Regions from separate parts of the Novosphingobium sp. 63-713 genome, predicted to be linked through region 1. Evidence: riboswitches for the same ligand, from Rfam matches in the RefSeq annotation. Region 1 holds a riboswitch; each other region holds the start of a gene.
What was found. A riboswitch is a leader RNA that binds a small molecule or an ion and turns the genes downstream of it on or off. The one in region 1 is predicted to bind cobalamin.
Positions count from the first base shown of each region.

Region 2: it holds a riboswitch for cobalamin, as region 1 does, so the genes downstream of both, BGP00_RS06355 (TonB-dependent receptor) here and BGP00_RS09300 (HoxN/HupN/NixA family nickel/cobalt transporter) in region 1, are expected to answer to the same signal.
Region 3: it holds a riboswitch for cobalamin, as region 1 does, so the genes downstream of both, BGP00_RS03660 (DUF1636 domain-containing protein) here and BGP00_RS09300 (HoxN/HupN/NixA family nickel/cobalt transporter) in region 1, are expected to answer to the same signal.

Region 1 covers NZ_MKVS01000019.1:234,754-238,024, forward strand. Annotated here, with positions in the region: gene cobW (cobalamin biosynthesis protein CobW) at 1-462, opposite strand, end outside; cobalamin riboswitch at 645-867, opposite strand; gene BGP00_RS09300 (HoxN/HupN/NixA family nickel/cobalt transporter) at 931-1,914, opposite strand; cobalamin riboswitch at 2,136-2,372, opposite strand; gene BGP00_RS09305 (TonB-dependent receptor) at 2,515-3,271, opposite strand, start outside.
Region 2 covers NZ_MKVS01000008.1:257,768-261,038, forward strand. Annotated here, with positions in the region: gene BGP00_RS06350 (ABC transporter substrate-binding protein) at 1-52, opposite strand, end outside; gene BGP00_RS06355 (TonB-dependent receptor) at 56-1,903, opposite strand; cobalamin riboswitch at 2,017-2,227, opposite strand; gene BGP00_RS06360 (cell wall hydrolase) at 2,439-3,271, shown strand, end outside.
Region 3 covers NZ_MKVS01000005.1:645,083-648,353, reverse strand. Annotated here, with positions in the region: gene BGP00_RS03665 (DHA2 family efflux MFS transporter permease subunit) at 1-801, shown strand, start outside; cobalamin riboswitch at 877-1,067, shown strand; gene BGP00_RS03660 (DUF1636 domain-containing protein) at 1,239-1,646, shown strand; gene cobT (nicotinate-nucleotide--dimethylbenzimidazole phosphoribosyltransferase) at 1,643-2,674, shown strand; gene BGP00_RS03650 (histidine phosphatase family protein) at 2,692-3,225, shown strand; gene BGP00_RS03645 (adenosylcobinamide-GDP ribazoletransferase) at 3,222-3,271, shown strand, end outside.

The DNA.
Region 1 (3,271 bases):
CTGGGCCTCGATGGCCGCGGGATCGGGGGCGAAGCGGCCCGCCGCCACCGCTTCGGCATCGGCCAGCGCCAGCACGCCATCGACCGTGATCCGGCTGCGGATCGCGGGCCAGTCAAAGGCTTTGAGCAAGGGCTTGGGCAGGGCAAGGCCGGAGGTTTCGATCAGGATGTGATCGGGGCGCGGATTCAGCGCCAGCAGGCGCTCCACCGTGGGGATGAAATCATCGGCCACCGTGCAGCAGATGCAGCCATTGGCCAGTTCGACGATATTTTCCACCGGGCAATCGGGAATGGCGCAGGATTGCAGAATGTCGCCATCCACCCCCAGCATGCCGAATTCATTGACCACCACGGCCAGCCTGCGGCCGCCAGCATTGCGGATCAAATGGCTGATCAGCGTGGTTTTTCCCGCGCCCAGAAAGCCGGTGACGATGGTGACGGGAACCTTGGACAGGTCAGGCACTGGTACTTCTCCCGCGCGCCGGAGCGAGACAGGGCGGGGCATACCGGAACAATCCGGTCGGCGCGCGACAACGGGCGGGCGCGACGAGGCGCCCGTGACCACGCAACCCGTGCGGCCCCAGCCACACAGTTCGCCGCTCAGACGGGGAGTTACCGTGCCGTGACCACTCCCTGGATCAAGGCAAGAGCGACCGGTGCGCCGGCAGGTCTCCTGGCTTGCGGGTCACAGCTTGATGCACGCCTTCCCAGACCGTTAAGCCCAGTGGCCGCCCCCGGATGGAGGGGGACATGTGCATCGCGCTATCCGCTCACAGTTGCAGGGACAGCCACGGATTTGGGGGGCAGGCCCCCCGCACCGCATTCCCGATTAAGCCCATTTACGGGCACCGGCGCGATCATTGAAAACCGGGTTGCCCCGAACTTTCGCGCTTGGTTCTAAACCACATGGCGCGAAAAGCAATTGGCGTGTTTACGAAACCTCGATCTCGTCAAAGCGTTTCCAGCGATAAATGGCAAAACTGATAAGCCAGCACAGGACGAACAGGGCGATGATGCCAAAGCCCAGACTGTTGAAATTTTCGCCCAGCCGTGTCGCCATGGCCCAAGGCCAGCCCGTCAGGCCCAGCTTGCCGCCGATCAGGGCCAGCGTTTCAATCCCGCCGATGACGATGGCGACAAGGGCCGACACCAGCGTGATGGTGATGTTGTAATAGAGTTTGCGGATCGGCTTTACGAAGGCCCATTCATAGGCGCCAAGCATGACCACGCCATCGGCCGTGTCGATCAACGCCATCCCGGCGGCAAACAGCGCGGGCAGCACCAGAACCGTGGCGAGGGAGAGGCCATTGGCCGCCTGATTGGCCGACATGCCCAGAATCGCAACCTCAGTGGCCGTGTCAAAGCCGAGGCCGAAGAGGAAGCCGAGCGGGGCCATATGCCAGCTCTTGCCGACCAGCCGGAACATGGGTGCGAACAGGCGCGAAAGCGGCCCGCGCGATCCGGCCAGCAGGTCGAGGTCGCTTTCCGTATAAGCACCGCCCGCGCGGACATGAACAAAGCTGCGCCAGACCGAGCGCAGGATGGCAAGGTTCATGCCCGCGATGGTGAAAAGGAACAGCGCCGAGATCACCGTGGCGATCACCCCGCCGATCTCCTTGAACGCACCGAAGCGGGCCAGAGCGCTGGCTGTCAGGGCGATGCCGACAGAGGCGATGGCGATGATCCCGGAATGGCCTAGCGCGAACCAGAAGCCCGCCGTGATCGGGCGCTGGCCATCCTGCATCAGCTTGCGCGTCACATTGTCGATGGCCGCGATATGATCGGCATCGACCGCATGGCGCAGGCCCAGCCCCCACGCCAGCAGGGCTGTTCCCAGCATCAGCGGTTGATGATGAAACAGGCCAAAGGCCCAGCCCCAGATGGCGATATTGGCAATGGCCAGCGCGACAAGCAGCGCGCCGATCCGGCGGCGCAGCGATGGTTTGGTATAGGAAAACACGGTATGCACATCCTCCGGCGCCTTGCGACAGGGCCGGGGCAAACCCGCGCAAACGGGCGGCACACGCGCAGGGCCGGACGCCAAGAGCGACCCGCGCACGTATCCGTTGCGGCCCCGGCCGCCCATGCGTCGCTCAGACGGAGTACACCGTGCCGCGGCCATCCCCTGGACCATGGCAAGAGCGACCAGACGCCGGCAGGTCTCCTGGCTTGCGGGTCACAGCTTGATGCACGCCTTCCCAGACCTCGCAGGATTTAGCGTCCGGCCCAGTGGCTGGCCCTTGGCAAGGGCGCATGTGCATCGCGCTATCCGTTTACAGTTGCAGGGACAGCCGCGGATTTGGAGAGGCCAGCCCCCCGCACCGCATTCCCGATTAAGCCCGTTTGGCGGGCACCGGCGCGATCAGTTCGGCGACCGGATCGGCCGCCGGGGGGATGGTTACTGCAAATGCCGGGCGATGCCAAGAACCGGCGAATGGCAAAAGAGCCATGGAACGGGGGAGGGACCCATCCCATGGCTCAGCTTGGTGATCCACGCTATCTGATATCGTTTACATTACCAGTTGTAGGTAAAGCTCGCCCCATAGGTGCGCGGGGCCTGATATTGCTCACGATAGGTCTGATAGGTCGCGCTGGTCGGGGCCGAGGCCGAGGAGAGCACAACAGTGTCCTCCAGATTGCGCACGAAGGCCGAAAGCGTCCAGTTGGCGGGTTCGTGCCTGTAGGTCACGATGATGTCGCTGCGATGATAGGCGTCCTGACGGTCGGAGGCGAAATTGTAGAAGGTAAAGTAGGATTCCGACTCAAAATGGGTCTGGAAACGCGGAGTCAGGCGCCCGCCAAAGATATGAAAATCATGCTCATAGCCGAAATTGACCGTCCATACCGGGGCCTGCGGGGGGCGCTTGCCGTCAAGCTGCCAGTTGGCACCCACCAGCTTGCCCTCGGCCGCCGCCGCGCGGGCGAGCTGGCCGCTGACCGCAGCGGCGAAATTGGTGAAACGCGCGTCCAGATAGGCGACATAGGCGTTGAAATGATCATCGGGCGTGGGATCGAACAGGGCGTCGAGTTCAACGCCCTTATAGCGCGAGGCGCCCGCGTTCAGCACCAGCGTGGCCACCGCGCCGTTTGAATTGGTGACGGTCTGCGACACTTGCTGATCGGTGTAGTTGTAGAGATAGGCCGACAGGTTGAGTTGAAGTCGGTTGTCCAGAAAGCGGTTCTTTGACCCGATTTCATAGGCGGTGATGCTTTCCGGATTATAGGCCGCCAGATCGGTGAAGCCGCCCGCCTTATAGCCGGTGTCGAACTTG
Region 2 (3,271 bases), on a different contig from region 1:
GAGCGCAGGCCCCCACCATCAAGGCTCCAAGCAGGGCCAGCCCCCCGCGCATCAATTACAGCTTTGCCCGCAGGCCCAGCGATGCGGTGCGGCCATAGGAATTGTAATCCTTGACCACCGCATAACGCTCATTCGTCAGGTTTTCGATGCGGCCAAAGATTTCCGCATGATCGCCCACCGGAATGCTGGCGCGCAGGCCCACCAGCGCATAGCCCGCCAGACGGTTGCTATTGGCCGCATTGTCAAAGCTGGACGAGACGACGCGAATGTCGCCGCCGATGGCAAGGCCCGCCAGCGGCGTTTTCCAGTCGGCCGACCAGGTGACCATATGACGCGGACGACGCGCCAGATCCTTGCCCAGCGCGCTGCTGCCGGCGGTCTGGTTGGTGCTCTTCACGAAAGTGTAGAGCGCACGCAATTGCAGCGCATCGACCGGGCGCAGGCCGGTTTCGAATTCCAGACCCTCGGCCCGCGTACGGCCCAGATTGGCATAGGTCGAGGTGGACAGGTCATAGTCGATCTGGTTGTTGATATCGCGGTGGAACCATGTGACGGCGCCGTACAGCTTGCCATTGCGGTCGCCCTTTTCAAGGCCGACGTCATAGGACTTGCTGGTTTCCGCCTTGAGCCCCTTGTTGCCCGAATAGGGATCGAAAAGCTGATAGAGCGAGGGGGCGCGGAAACCCTCGCCATAGGAAGCGCGCAGGCGGACATCGTCGATCAGGCTGTACGTGCCGTTCGCGCCAAAGGTTGTGTGGGTGCCAAAGGTGGAATGGCTGTCCACGCGCAGGCCGCCCGACAGGCTCAGCCCAAACGCCCTCCAGCCCAGCAGGCCATAGCCGCTGGCGATATTCGCATCATTCACCGCGCCGGGCGTGAAATAATACGAGCGCGCATGGTTCCACATCGCCTCGCCGCCCACATCGGCGGAGAAGAAATAGGGCAGATCGACATGGGCCGCGCCGTCAATGCGCGTGCTGCGGCCAAGGTAGGAGCTGTATTCGGTGTTCTGCACCGTGGGATCAATATAGCCCCGACGCAGCGAGGACTGGCTGATGCCCAGACGCGCCGAATATTTCTCGGCCGCATATTCCAGACCCACACGGCCCGAAACCTGCTCGCTCGACTGCACCTCGCCCCGGTTCACATAGCCCAGCACCCAGTCATAGGAATCGACGCCCACCTGACCATCGGCATAGCGCGCCGTGGCCACAAGGTTGAGCCCCTGCGCCAGACGCAGGCGAGCGCGGGTGGACAGGCGGGTCTGGTGGAAACCGTTGGCGCGCGTGTCGGTGGTGCGGGTGGGGATGCCGTCGGTGCTGATGTAGCCGCCGTTGAGCGTGATCGCATAGGCGTCCTTCGACAGGCCCAGCGTGGCTCCCGCATCAAAGGTGCTGTTGCTGCCGCCCTCGAAATTCAGCTCCGCGCCGTTCAGTTCGCGGCTGGTGATGGCGATGACGCCGCCGATGGCATTGCTGCCCCACACCACGCTGTTCGATCCGCGCAGCAGTTCGATGCGACCGACGCCGCCGCTGACCAGATTGGCAAAATCATAGCCGCCCGAAGGGGCCGCCGTGTCCTCGACCTTCACCCCGTCGATCATCACAAGGGTCTGTTCGGAATTGGCGCCGCGCACGAAAAAGCTGGTGGTGGCGCCAAGGCCGCCCGCGCGGGCAAAGGACACGCCCGGCAGGCGGGTCAGCACGCGGGTCAGGTCCGGCCCCTGGATCGACTGGATCTCGGCCAGATCGACCACGCTGATCGACTGGCCGGTCTCATCGACCGGCTGGCTGTTGCCGGTGGCCAGTACGGTGATGGCCCCAGCATCTTCGGCGGCCATGACGGGCGCGGACAGGGCCAGCGCGATCAGCGACGAAGCGGCGGCGAAATAACGGATTTTCATAGCTCTTTCCCTCACGAAGGCTATTTGCCGTTCGTGGCGGGAGAGGCCGCCCCACGCGCCCCTTGCGCATGGAAACAGACGGCATCGCGCTGCATCCGGTCTTCCCCGCCCGGCGCTGAACGACAACCACCGGCAGGTCTCCTGGCTATCCGGGGTCATCGCGCATCCGCCGCCTTCCCAGACCGATCGGCCCAGTGGCATATGACGGTACGCTCGCCCGGAAACAGTTGCGGGGGCAGCTTTGCATCCCCCTTGCCGGAGCAAGAGCGGGCAAATTCCCTTTTCAGCCCCCCTGCGAGGGGCACCGTTGGCGTGGCCGCCGCCCTAGCCCCACATGCCCAAAGGTGCAAGGGGCACAGCCGTAAAGGCGCGGGCAAGGCTTTTTTAACCCTGATCGGAGGGCGCCAAATTAAGGCATTAAGGATTATCCGCCCCTTCCGTGCCGCAATGAGACGGCCCCAATTCGGCAGGTGCAGCCCCGGCGATTGTGTGTTTTGCCATGATCGCCCGATTTGCCAAAGGCCGAGAAGTCAGGATGAACAGCCCGCGTGCCTCCCTTGCGTTTGATGCCCTGCGATCCGCCCCGCCCGCGCGCGACGATGGGCGGACGGACCATGCGGCACGCTTGCGCCGGGGCGACGGCATGAGAATCAACGCCCTGCGCAATGCCGAACTGCGCCGCGCGACGATGCAGCGCCTGTTGGCTGTGGCCTGCGCCCTGCTGGCGATTTTGGCCGTGCAGGCATGGCGCGGGCAAGGCACCGGCGCAATGGCGCTGGCCGCCACAACCGCCCATGACGAGGCCGATCCCGTCGATGGCCAGAGCAGCACCGCCCCCATGCCCTTTGAACAACCGGGCGACAGTTGGCCGGGCGCGGCCTACTATTACGTCAGCCGCGAGGCCGAAGCGCCCGCCCCCGCGACCGGCTGGCGCGGGGCGCTGGCCGCGATGGCGCCGGGGCTGCATTGGGATGGCGGTGCGGCGGCGCAGGGCGATGATGAAACGCCCCTGCCCGGATCAGGTCCGGCGGCGCGCGCGCTTTCGGGCCTGGCCAATGCGGTGGACCGCGAACGCGCGCTCTCCTGCCTGACCGCTGCGGTCTATTACGAGGCCGCCAGCGAGCCCGACGATGGCCAGCGCGCCGTGGCGCAGGTCGTGCTCAACCGCATGGCCCATCCCGCCTATCCCAAAAGCGTGTGCGGCGTGGTGTTTCAGGGTTCGGAACGCGCCACCGGGTGCCAGTTCACCTTTACCTGCGACGGCGCGCTGATGCGCAAGCCCAGCCGCTATTTCTGGAGCCGCGCCGAGGCCGTGGCCCGCGCCGCACTGGCTGGCTATGTCTATGCGCCGGTCGGCCTTGCCACGCA
Region 3 (3,271 bases), on a different contig from region 1:
GCGGCGATCGGCTTTGCCTGTTTCCTGATCTGGGAACTGACCGAAAAGAACCCGATCGTCGATCTGCGCATCTTTCGCCATCGCGGCTTTACGGCCTCGGCGCTGACCTATTCGGTGGGCTTTGGCGCCTTCTTTGCCACGGTCGTGATCCTGCCTTTGTGGTTGCAGCAGAACCTTGGCTATACCGCCACCTGGGCGGGCTATGCCACCGGGGTGATGGGGGTGTTCGCCGTCTTGTCCGCGCCCATCGTCGGCCAATTGGCGGCCAAGATGGACCCGCGCAAGATCATCTTCACCGGCATCATGGGCCTCGCGGGTCTTGCCGCATGGCGCACCAGTTTCAACAGCGACGTCACCTTCTGGCAGGCGGCTCTGCCCACCTTGATGACCGGGCCTTTCATGGTGATGTTCTTCATCCCCACCATCGGCCTTGCCATGGCCAGCGTCGATCCAGGCGAGGAAGCCAATGCGGCGGGCGTGTCCAATTTCATGCGCACCGTGGCGGGGGCCTTTGCCACCTCGCTGGTGCAGACGGGCTGGGAAAACGAGGCCACCCGCGCGCAAAGCGCGATTGCCGGGGCCATGCCGCAGGGGCAGGCCACCATCGACGGCATGGTCGATGGCGGACAGAGCAACGAAGGCGCCATCGCCTCGCTGACCCAATTGGTTCAGGGGCAGAGCGTGATGGTGGCAACGGTCCATATATTCGCGATCATCGCGGTCTGTTTTGTGGCCGCCGCCATGATCGTCTGGCTCGTGCCAAAGCCCAAGGGGCCGATCGACACCGCCGCCGCGCATTGATGCAAAAAGGGGTCGGAGATTTCCGGCCCCTTTTCAATTTGAGCTTGGCTTGACCTTTGCCCCCGCGCCCGATACCCACGGCCCCAAGCGACAGGTTCCCCGCGAGGGGATCAAAAGGGAACACGGGTTCAAGACCCGGGCTGCCCCTGCAACTGTGAGCGGATAGCCATCGGCCCGATGCCATTGAGGGGGGAACCCTTTGAGAAGGCGGCCGAACCGGCATGGACCCGCGAGCCAGGAGACCTGCCTGACGCCGTCGTTTTTCGCTCCGACAGGGTGTGCGGCGCGGACGGGGTTTTCCTCGATAGCGACATTGTGGCTCTGCCGGAGGGGTTCCGGGCGGGATGCTTCGGCATGTCGCCTTGGGCGCATCGGGCGGGGCGTGAACGTCTGGTCGAGGGAAGAGCCATGCCCGAATATATTGCGGATTTCCGGTAATGCTGCGCGCGGTGGATCAAGGGCCATGCGTGGTGGTCTGTTCGACATGCCGGGTTTCGGCCGATGTGCGCGAGGATGAGCAGAGGCGGCGCGGCGGCGCCTTGCTGGCCGATGCCTTGCGCGCGGCGCAAGAGGATGATCCGGCCCTGGCCGGGGTCGGGGTGGAGGAAATGCCTTGCCTGTTCGCGTGTCAGCGGCACTGCGTGGTGCAGATCCGCGCGCCGGGGCGGATCGGCTATGTGCTGGGCGATTTCGCGGCCGATGGCGAGGCCGCCCGCGCGATCCTCGATTATGCCGCGCTTCATGCGGCCAGCGAGCATGGGCAGGTGCCCTATCGCCAATGGCCCGCAGGCGTGAAGGGCCATTTCATCACCCGCACCCCGCCTGAAGGATTTGTCGTCGCATGACCCTGTTTGCCAGCCCGACGGATTTCCTCGCCGCGCTTTCGTCCCTGCCCGCCGCCGATGCCGGGGCGATAGCCGCTGCCGCCGCGCGTCAGGCGCAATTGACCAAGCCCGCCGGATCGCTCGGCCGTCTGGAGGAAATCGCCCTGTTCATGGCCGGGTGGAGCGGGCGCGAAATCCCCGCGCTCGATCACCTGCAAGGCATTGTCTTTGCCGGCAATCACGGCATCGCGGCGCGTGGCGTCAGCGCCTATCCGCCCGAGGTGACGGCCCAGATGGTGGGCAATTTCCGTCAGGGCGGCGCGGCGATCAATGCTCTGGCGCGGGCCTGCGGGGCGCATCTGACGATTGTGCCGCTTGATCTCCACCGCCCGACGCAGGACATCACGCAGGCCCCGGCGATGAGCGAGGAGGAATGCCTGGCCGCCCTGAACGCGGGGGCATGCGCGGTCGATCCGCGGGCCGACCTGCTGTTTGTGGGCGAGATGGGGATCGGCAACACCACCCCCGCCGCCGCGCTTTGCGCACAGGCTTTTGGCGGGGGCGGGGCCGAATGGGCCGGGCGCGGCACGGGGTTGGATGCGCCGGGCGTCGCGCGCAAGGTGGCTGTGGTGGATGAGGCTCTGGCGCTGCATGGTGCCGACATCCGCGATCCGTTCGAGGCGCTGCGCCGGTTGGGCGGGCGTGAGATCGCGGCGATGGCGGGGGCCATTGTGGCCGCGCGGGCAATGCGGATTCCGGTGCTGCTCGATGGCTTTATCGCTTGCGCCTCGATCGCCCCCATCGCTGCGGCGGAGCCCGACATCACCGCCCATTGCATGGCGGCCCATTGCTCGGCCGAAGGGGGCCATGCCCGCCTGCTGGCCCATCTCGGCCTCGATCCGCTGCTGCATCTGGCCATGCGTCTGGGCGAGGGCAGCGGGGCGGCGGTGGCCGCACAACTGGTGCGCAGCGCTCTGGCGGCCCATGCCGACATGGCGACCTTTGCGCAGGCCCAAGTAGCCGGACCCCAATTGGCCGGGGCGCTGTGAAGGCGCGGGCGCTCCACTTGATCCGCCACGGCGCGGTTGAGGGGGCAGGGCGCCTCCATGGCCATCGCGATGTGGCGCCAACGCCGGAGGGTCTGATCGCCTGCCGCGCCCGAGCGCGGGGATTGGCGGTGGCTTGCCTCATTGCCTCGGACCTGTCCCGCGCGCGGATGGCGGGCGAAGAGATCGCGCAGGATAGCGGGCTGGCGCTCACCATCGACCCCCGCTGGCGCGAGTTGAATTTCGGCGCGTGGGAGGGCTGCGCTCCGGCCGAACTGGGCGGGGCCATTGCGCCGTTCTGGGATGATCCGCAGGCCAATCCTCCCCCAGGCGGCGAAAGCTGGGGCGATATGCAGGGCCGCATCGCGCAGGCCCTGCTGGTGATCGAGGAGGACGCGCTGGTCATCACCCATGCCGGGCCGATGCGCGCGGCGCTGGGCCTGCTGCTGGGCCTGACCTATCGCCAGACCTGGGCTTTTCATTTGCCCTATGCCGCGCGGATCAGCCTGCGCCTGTGGGGCGACGGGGCGCAGGTGACGGAATTGATCGCGTGAAACATCTGATCCTCGCGCTGCAATTCATGACGCGCCTGCCGCTGCC